One region of the Streptomyces sp. NPDC006259 genome, then DNA from elsewhere that is predicted to be linked to it. Evidence: riboswitches for the same ligand, from Rfam matches in the RefSeq annotation. Region 1 holds a riboswitch; each other region holds the start of a gene.

Region 1 (2,823 bases):
GTTCGCCACCGAGCCCCTCACGGTCGGCGGGCAGGACATCGCCCCCGGCGACCCCGTCCTCGTCGTGCTGGCGGCCGCCGACCGGGACCCGGAGCGGTTCACCGACCCGGACGTCCTCGACCTCTCCCGCCGCGACAACCAGCACCTGGGCTACGGCCACGGCATCCACTACTGCCTGGGAGCCCCCCTCGCCCGCCTGGAGGGACAGACGGCCCTGGCCACCCTCCTCACCCGGCTGCCCGATCTGCGGCTCGCCGCGGACCCGGCTGACTTGAGGTGGCGCGGCGGCCTCATCATGCGCGGACTGCGCACCCTGCCCGTGGAGTTCGCCCCCGCGGCCCCCGGTGGACCCGCCGCAGCCGTCCGCTGACCGTCCGTCATGTGCCCGAGGCACGGAGCAAAGGTGACCGTTCCTCAACTCTGTGATCTTCACGTGATCTGCGCGGCACTAACTTGTGACAACTGATCGTCTGCCGATACGTTCACCTGTCAGCGCGGCGCCCCGTTTCATGCGCCGCGCAGGCACTGCTGTCTCGAGAAAGGCCCTCGCATGCTCTCCGGGAACGGTCGTCACCGGCGCCCCCGTCAGGCTCCGGCCCTCCTCGTCGCGGCCGGCGTGACCGGCTCCGCGATCGCCATCCCGCTGCTGGGCGCCACCGGCGCGAGCGCGGCCGACGGCACGGTGTGGGACACGGTGGCGGAGTGCGAGACCGGCGGTTCCTGGAGTGCCGACCAGGGCAACGGCGAGTACGGCGGCCTGGCGCTGAGCCAGGAGGACTGGGAGGCGCACGGCGGCCTCGACTTCGCCGAGCGCCCCGACCTCGCCAGCCGCAACCAGCAGATATCCGTCGCCCAGAAGGTCCTCGCCGCTCAGGGCGTCGGCGCCTGGGGCACCTGCGGACTGACGTCCGGGCTCAGCAAGGAGAACGGCGCGGGCAGCGTGGACACCGGTGTGGCGGACCCCTCGTCCGACTCCCCCGTGACGTCCGGATTGTCCGACCTGTCCAAGGGGTCGTCCGGCTCCTCGGCCTCCAACTCCTCGGGGGCGTCCGCCTCTCCGTCGGCCGAATCCTCCACGGATGCCGCGGATGCGGCGGATGCCACGGACAAGGCGTCTCCGTCCGCTTCGTCCCCTTCCTCCGGTACGCCGGACGGGGCCTCGAAGTCCGGCGAGCCCGCCGGTGCGGACACCTCGCGAACGGGCGACAGCCCGTCCACGGCAACCCCAGAAGTGGACGACTCGGACAAGTCGGTCCAGGAGGCGGGCTCTTGGAGCCTCGTCGACACGGGTTCCCTCACCTCCGGCCGTCATCGCGGCACCACCGCCGACGAGGCCGCGGACGGCACCACCACCGCCTCCTCGGGCCGCCACGCCGCGGGCACCTATGTCGTCCGCGAGGGCGACTCCCTCGTCTCCATCGCCGATTCCCTTGGCCTCGACGGCGGATGGCGCGCGCTCTACGACGAGAACAAGGACGCCATCGGCTCCGACCCGAACAACATCTCCGCCGGTCAGACGCTCGACACAGCGGCGGAATAGGGCGGAAAAACGGGAAAAACAACGGGAGTTCGCGTCACACTTCGCGGCGAATGTCCGCTTTGGTGAAAGTGTGGGATGAGTCTCAGAAGGCGTGATCCTCTTTGAAATTCCGCCGGGCGCGTGTCTACGGTCGGGACCGCTCGGCAATCCGGGCCCCGGCCGCCGCAACGCCGAATCCTGCCAGTGGCGGCCCGGGAACAGTCGTCGCGCAAGCGCCGTAGGCAGGAGCGGGGGACCCAAGGTAAGTGCCGTACCGGGGCAGTCGACCGGAACGGCTTGGGGTGAAGTCACCTCCCGGGGAGCAGTGCTCCCGGGGAACGGTGGCCGGGCAACTCACACGGCCCGAACCCGACAGCTCACCTCGCAGGCGTCGGTGAGGGGATCCACCATGCTGTTTTCCGGTAAGGGCAAGCACCGCCGTCCGTCCAAGGCCACCCGCGTCGCCGCGCTCGCCGGTGTCACCGGCGTCGCCATAGCCGCCCCGCTCATGGCGGCCGGCAACGCCTCCGCCGCCACCGTCTCCGAGTGGGACGCGGTCGCCCAGTGCGAGTCCGGCGGCAACTGGTCCATCAACACGGGCAACGGCTACTACGGCGGTCTGCAGTTCTCCGCCTCCACCTGGGCCGCGTACGGCGGCACGCAGTACGCCGCGCAGGCCAACCAGGCCTCCAAGTCCCAGCAGATCCAGATCGCCGAGAAGGTCCTCGCGGGCCAGGGCAAGGGTGCCTGGCCGGTCTGCGGCGTGGGTCTGTCCGGCGCCTCCTCCAACGGCGGCTCGTCCTCCAACGGCTCGTCCGCCGGCAGCTCCTCGTCCAGCGGCAGCTCCTCGTCCGGCGGCTCCTCGGAGACCACCACCCGCTCCACCGAGCAGCAGGGCGCCTCCCGCTCCGCCGAGCGTCCGGCCGCCAAGTCGCAGAAGACGGTCACCACCCCGACCGGCAAGAAGGTCAAGAAGGGTGACGGCGAGTACAAGGTCGTCAAGGGTGACACCCTCAGCTCCATCGCCGAGGCGCACGGCGTCAAGGGTGGCTGGGCCAAGCTGTTCGACCTGAACAAGGACATCGTCCAGGACGCCGACCTCATCTACCCCGGTCAGCAGCTGCACCTGAAGTGACATCAGGCCCCCGGCCGGACCACGGCCCCCTCACCGCCGAGGCCGCCGTGCCGAAGCCCTCGTGAGGGGCCCCGTCCCCACGGTCTCCCCGCCCCGGTGCGTTCTCCCCCGTACGCACCGGGGCGGGGTTTTTCCTTCCCTCGGCCGCTTCCGCCGGCCACCCCCCTTT
Region 2 (2,823 bases), on a different contig from region 1:
CATGCGCAGCCGCCGCTCCGGCGCCTCCGAGAGGTTGGCGAGGATGGAGTAGTAGGCGTGGGGCATGCCGGCGTCCTGCTGGAGCTGCCGGTCGATCGCGTCCTCCAGGAGGAGGTATCCGGCGATGTACGCGCGCCAGGCGCGCTGCTCCTCGGGGGTGAGCCAGCGGGTCGTCATGCGCCCAGTGTAGTTTTGTTTCAAACTTGAACCAAGCCCGTCGTCCACTGTTCCGTCCGACGTCCACGCCACCCTTGCGACGCCCGATCCCGGAGAGACCCGCGCCGATGCCGTACCCGTACGTCCTGCTGTCCGCCGCCGTCTCCCTCGACGGCTACCTCGACGACACCGGTCCCGACCGGCTGCTGCTGTCCGGCCCGGCCGACTTCGACCGGGTCGACGAGGTGCGGGCCTCCGTCGACGCCATCCTGGTCGGGGCCGGCACGATCCGCGCCGACAACCCGCGCCTGTTGGTCAACTCGCCCGGCCGCCGTGCCGCACGGGTCGCCGCGGGCAAGCCGGAGTACCCCCTCAAGGTGACGGTCAGCGGTTCCGGAGAGCTGGACCCGGAGGCCCGGTTCTGGCACACCGGTGGCCACAAGGTCCTCTACACGACGCGGACGGGCGCGGACCGCGCCCGTGCCCTCGGTCTCGGGCGCGCGACCGACGTCGTGCCGCTGGGCGCCCACCTCGACTGGCGCCGGCTCCTGGAACACCTCCACGACGTACGGGGCGTACGGCGCCTGATGGTCGAGGGCGGCGGGACCGTCCACACCCAGCTCCTCCAGGAGGGCCTCGCCGACGAACTCCAGCTCGTCCTGGCACCGTTGTTCGTGGGCGACCCGGACGCGCCCCGGCTCTTCGGCCCCGGCGGTTATCAGGGCGGGCGCCTGCGGCTGGTCGGGACCCGGCGCATCGAGGACGTCGTCCTGATGTCGTACGAGCCCACCGCACCCGGTACCGGCCCGCTCCCCGCCGCCGCCGACCGGCACTGGCTGGCCCTCGCCTGTGAGCTGGCCGCCGCCTGTCCGCCGTCGCGGACCGCCTTCAGTGTCGGCGCGGTCGTGGTGGCGGCCGACGGCACGGAGCTGGCGCGCGGCCACTCCCGCGAGGCGGGCGATCCCGTCGTCCACGCCGAGGAGGCGGCCCTCGCCAAGATCGACGCCGCCGACCCCCGGCTGGCCGGCGCCACCGTCTACAGCAGCCTGGAGCCCTGCGCCCGGCGCTCCTCCCGGCCCGCCCCGTGCGCCCGCCTCATCCTCGACGCGGGCGTGCGCCGGGTCGTGACGGCCTGGCGGGAGCCGGACACCTTCGTCACCGATGCCGACGGCAGCGGCCTGCTCACCGCCGCCGGAGCGGACGTCGTCGTCCTTCCGGAGTACGGGGACCAGGCGAAGGCGCCGAACGGGCATCTGCTCCGACGGACCCCCTGATCGAGCCCCCGCGTCCGACCGTGGTTCTGGGCATCCCCCGCATGGCGTAGACTGGTGTCACACCGACGCGGGGTGGAGCAGCTCGGTAGCTCGCTGGGCTCATAACCCAGAGGTCGCAGGTTCAAATCCTGTCCCCGCTACTCAAGGCCGAAGGCCGGAATCCTGATCATGGGATTCCGGCCTTCGGTGCGTTCGGCGGGCGGCGTCGCCGCAGGAGCCGTCACGCAGGGTGATCGCTCGGGAGCCCTGTGATCACATCTGAGTCACCATCAAAAACCCGGGTGACTCCTGAGGTGTTCCGGCGGTCGGTCAACTCGCCCGTTTTTCAGCGGTCCTGGGCCGAAAGTCCAGGCCAGAAATGTTGTTGATCAAGCAGAACGGCTTGGAATCATGCGCCCAGGTCTATTAACGTTCGATAACGCAGCGCGGTCGTCCCAGCCGGCACAAGAGTCGGCTCCGCGCGCACGCGTCGAATCCCGCAAGGGAACCGGGGAACCACCAACTTGGGGTGAATCTCGCGTAAGCCGCCGTACAGTCACGGCCGGTATACGCGCGTAGGAGACCTTCCCGCTCCGAACCCGTCAGCTAACCCGGTAGGCGACGGAAGGAAAGGAGCACGCCCGCGTGGCGTCCAACCGGCCTGCCCCAGAAGCCCCCACCGTGCCCGCCCAGCAGACCTTCGGCTACGGCACCTACCGCACCGACGAGGGCCCCTGGGAGGAATGGAACCCCACCGCGGACTCCGTTCGCCCGGTGCGCGGTAAGCACCGCGTCGCCAAGCAGCGCGGCGGACTCGCCCGCAGCTCCACCGTTCTCGGCGTCGGTGTCATCGCTGCCGTCGGCGGCGCGGGCATGGCCAGCGCCAACACCGGCAAGTCGCCGGTCTCCATCTCCATGCCGGACCTTCCCTCGGTGGGTTCCCTCATCTCGGACGACGACACCCCCGAGGAGACGGCGCCCGCGCTCAGCACCTTCGGCGCCGAGACCGTCGCCGACGACCGCGCGGACAGCGGTGCCGACGCCGGTGAGGCGCTCCGCAACCGGATCATGGCGCAGGCCGAGTCGCAGCAGACACAGGTCGAGACCAAGGCGCAGGAAGCCGCCGAGGCCGCCGCGGCCAAGGCCGCCGCCGACGCCGCCGCCAAGGCCGAGAAGGCCGCCGCGGCCAAGGCCGAGGCCGCCAGGAAGAAGGCCGCCGAGGAAGCCGCCAAGAAGGCGGAGGCCGAGCGCCTCGCCGAGCTGGCCAAGCAGTTCACGCTGCCGACCTCCTCGTACACGATCACCTCGACCTTCGGCCAGGCCGGCGCCTACTGGTCCTCCGGGTACCACACCGGCCTTGACTTCGCCGCCCCCACCGGCACGCTCATCAAGGCCGTGCACAACGGCACCATCA
Region 3 (2,823 bases), on a different contig from region 1:
GTCTCCTGTCTGCTGGTGTCTTCTGGCGATTACGCGGATTGTCGATAGGTCGCTGCCCTCACTCAAGTCAGCGTATCCGGTCACGTTTCGATCACCGACAGGCCCCACGTCCCCCCGTATCGAACTTCGCCCGACCGGGAGGCGCGCCTCAGGCGGGCGGACGGCGTCCGATGATGACCGGTATGTTGCTGATCAGCCGATATGGGCGTTCGGGGCAGAGGGGAAGACGGGCCGGCGACTCGGCCCCGTCACCCACGTCACCCGCCCGGCGGTAGCTGTCCGACACACTCGCCCCGCCGCCCTCACGGGGGCCACACACATGCGCATCCGTTCGCCCTTCCCCTAGGGGGACAGCCCACGAGGACCTACGCACCCGTCTGCCCGACGGAACCCTCCCGCACGCCCGCGCGCGGCGGCCACCGGCCGCCGAGCCCGCGTCGGCACTCCCGGAGCACGCCCCGGCCGGACTCTCCTACCGGCCGACACCCCCGGACGCCACCGCCACCGCCACTGCCCACCGCCACCGCCACCGCCACCGCCCACTCCGACCGCGACCGCCCACTGCGACCGCGACCGCGGCTGACGCACGAGGCTGACGTACGAGTCGCAGCGCACCCAGGTGCGTAGACGGCGGCACAGGTCCGCGGCGTGGCACCGGGCCGCCCCGCCCACCACCCACGTGCACGCGGCGCCTCGAACGGCGGGAGCCTCAGCAACGACTCCCCGTCGAGAGGTGTACGCACGGAGGGCGGCGGGGGCGTGTTCCACCGGACCGGGCGGAAGCACCTTCCACGTACGCCCCTTTAAAAGGGACTTGAGGCTCAATGCCCGTTATACCCTTCTTATGGACGCTGGTGAGTTGGCTCACTCCACAGCCCTGCCGGTGACCAGACCCGGAAGCTGTGATTCCGCTTTGCCGTCGGCGAGTTGACGTCCGGCGAATACAAAGGATCAAGCAGGCATAGTCATCCGATCAAGGTCAATAGGGGCGATCTGTGAATCCGGCACTTGTTCCGGACATGCGCTCTCGCATACGTTCCCGGCCTGTCGGGCAGACGCCTAATCCTGCCGCCGCCCGACATCCCATTGACCAACACTCACGCACGGCAGGAGCGGGGGACCCAGGTAAGTCGCCGAGCCGTACGTCACGGACGTACCGGACCGGCTTGGGGTGAAGCCGTCCCGCCGTACCCCTACGGCGGCCGGCCGGGCACTTTCCAGCCCGAACCCGACAGCTCACCTCGCAGGCGCCGGAGAGGAACCTTTCGTCATGCCTGCTGCCGCCCAGCACCGCCGCACCCGCCTCGCCCGCACCCTCGCCGTCGCCGCCACCGGCGCCGCCGTGCTGGCCCTTCCGCTCATCGGCTCCACCAGCGCCTCCGCGGCCACCACGACGTCGGCCACCACGGCCACCACCACGGCCGGGTACACCGACAACCTCGACGGCTGGATCCGCGAGTCCCTCGCGATCATGGCCGAACAGGGCATTCCGGGCACCTACGACGGCATCTACCGCAACGTCATGCGCGAGTCCTCGGGCAACCCGAACGCCATCAACCTCTGGGACTCCAACGCGGCCGCGGGTATCCCGTCCAAGGGCCTGCTCCAGGTCATCGACCCCACCTTCGCCGCCTACCACGTGGCCGGCACGGCCTACGACCCGTACGACCCGGTCGCCAACATCACCGCCGCCTGCAACTACGCGGCCCACCGGTACGGCTCGATCGACAACGTCTTCGGCGCCTACTGACAGCCTCCCCAGGAGAGCCGGGGAGCCGGGACAGCCGGGGACCGGGCTGCCGGGGACCGGGAGAACCAGGGAACCGGGAACCTGTAGAACGAGGGAACCAGGTGGCCTGGGGCGCCAGGTGAACTACGGGAACAGTCTTTCGAGGACGACGGCCACGCCGTCGTCCTCGTTCGACGTCGTCACCTCGTCCGCCACCGCCCTGAGTTCGGGATGGGCGTTGGCCATCGCCACACCGCGCGCCGCCCAGTCGAACATCGGAAGGTCGTTGGGCATGTCACCGAAGGCGATCGTGTCCTCGGGCCGCAGCCCGAGGTGCTCGGCCGCCAGGGCCAGCCCGGTCGCCTTCGTCACTCCGCACGGCTGTAGTTCCACCGTGCCCGGCCCGGACATCGTGACGGTGGCCAGCGAGCCGACCACTGAACGGGCCGTCGCCGCCAACTCGTCGTCGGACAGGGTCGGATGACGCAGCAGCACCTTGCTGATCGGCTCGCACCACAGGTCGTCGCGCACTCCGACGCGCAGGGCCGGCAGCGTGGGATGCGGCATCAGATAGCCCGGTTCGATGAGCGTGAGCCCGTCGACGCCGTCCTGGTCGACGGCCGCGTACACCTCGCCCACCTCGGCCTCGATCTTGCCGAGCGCCGTCTCGGCCAGTTCACGGTCCAGGGTGACCGACCACAGCAGACGGTCCGCCCCGACGTCGTAGAGCTGCGCGCCCTGTCCGCACACCGCGAGCCCTCTGCCGCGCAGGATGTCGAGCAGCGGCCGTACGCGAGGCGCCGGCCGGCCGGTCACCACCAGGTGGTGGGCCCCTGCCGCCGCCACCCTCGCGAGCGCGTCGAGCGACCGGTCGGAGAAGGTGTCGTCGCCGCGGAGCAGCGTTCCGTCCAGGTCGGTGGCGACGAGGGAGTACGCGCAGCGCGCGGCATATGCGGTGGGTGCGGCCATGATCAGAGAATACGGACCCCAACGGGCTCCGACTCACCTCCAGTTCGGCGCCCGCTCCTTCCCCTTCCGTGCCGTTCGGGCGAGAAACGGCTTTCTGCCGCAACGCCGGGTACAGGGACGTTGAA

Evidence for each region. A riboswitch is a leader RNA that binds a small molecule or an ion and turns the genes downstream of it on or off. The one in region 1 is predicted to bind cyclic di-AMP.
Region 2: another riboswitch for cyclic di-AMP. It lies ahead of ACFYO5_RS27660 (M23 family metallopeptidase); the one in region 1 lies ahead of ACFYO5_RS36930 (transglycosylase family protein).
Region 3: another riboswitch for cyclic di-AMP. It lies ahead of ACFYO5_RS17140 (transglycosylase SLT domain-containing protein); the one in region 1 lies ahead of ACFYO5_RS36930 (transglycosylase family protein).

Annotation. Positions count from the first base shown of each region.
Region 1 is NZ_JBIAHY010000013.1:98,148-100,970, reverse strand. It holds gene ACFYO5_RS36940 (cytochrome P450) at 1-370, shown strand, start outside; gene ACFYO5_RS36935 (transglycosylase family protein) at 551-1,540, shown strand; cyclic di-AMP (ydaO/yuaA leader) riboswitch at 1,744-1,925, shown strand; gene ACFYO5_RS36930 (transglycosylase family protein) at 1,929-2,654, shown strand.
Region 2 is NZ_JBIAHY010000006.1:687,084-689,906, forward strand. It holds gene ACFYO5_RS27645 (MarR family winged helix-turn-helix transcriptional regulator) at 1-177, opposite strand, end outside; gene ACFYO5_RS27650 (dihydrofolate reductase family protein) at 285-1,430, shown strand; tRNA gene ACFYO5_RS27655 (tRNA-Met) at 1,497-1,570, shown strand; cyclic di-AMP (ydaO/yuaA leader) riboswitch at 1,888-2,047, shown strand; gene ACFYO5_RS27660 (M23 family metallopeptidase) at 2,055-2,823, shown strand, end outside.
Region 3 is NZ_JBIAHY010000004.1:118,713-121,535, reverse strand. It holds cyclic di-AMP (ydaO/yuaA leader) riboswitch at 1,085-1,265, shown strand; gene ACFYO5_RS17140 (transglycosylase SLT domain-containing protein) at 1,271-1,750, shown strand; gene ACFYO5_RS17135 (HAD family hydrolase) at 1,874-2,698, opposite strand.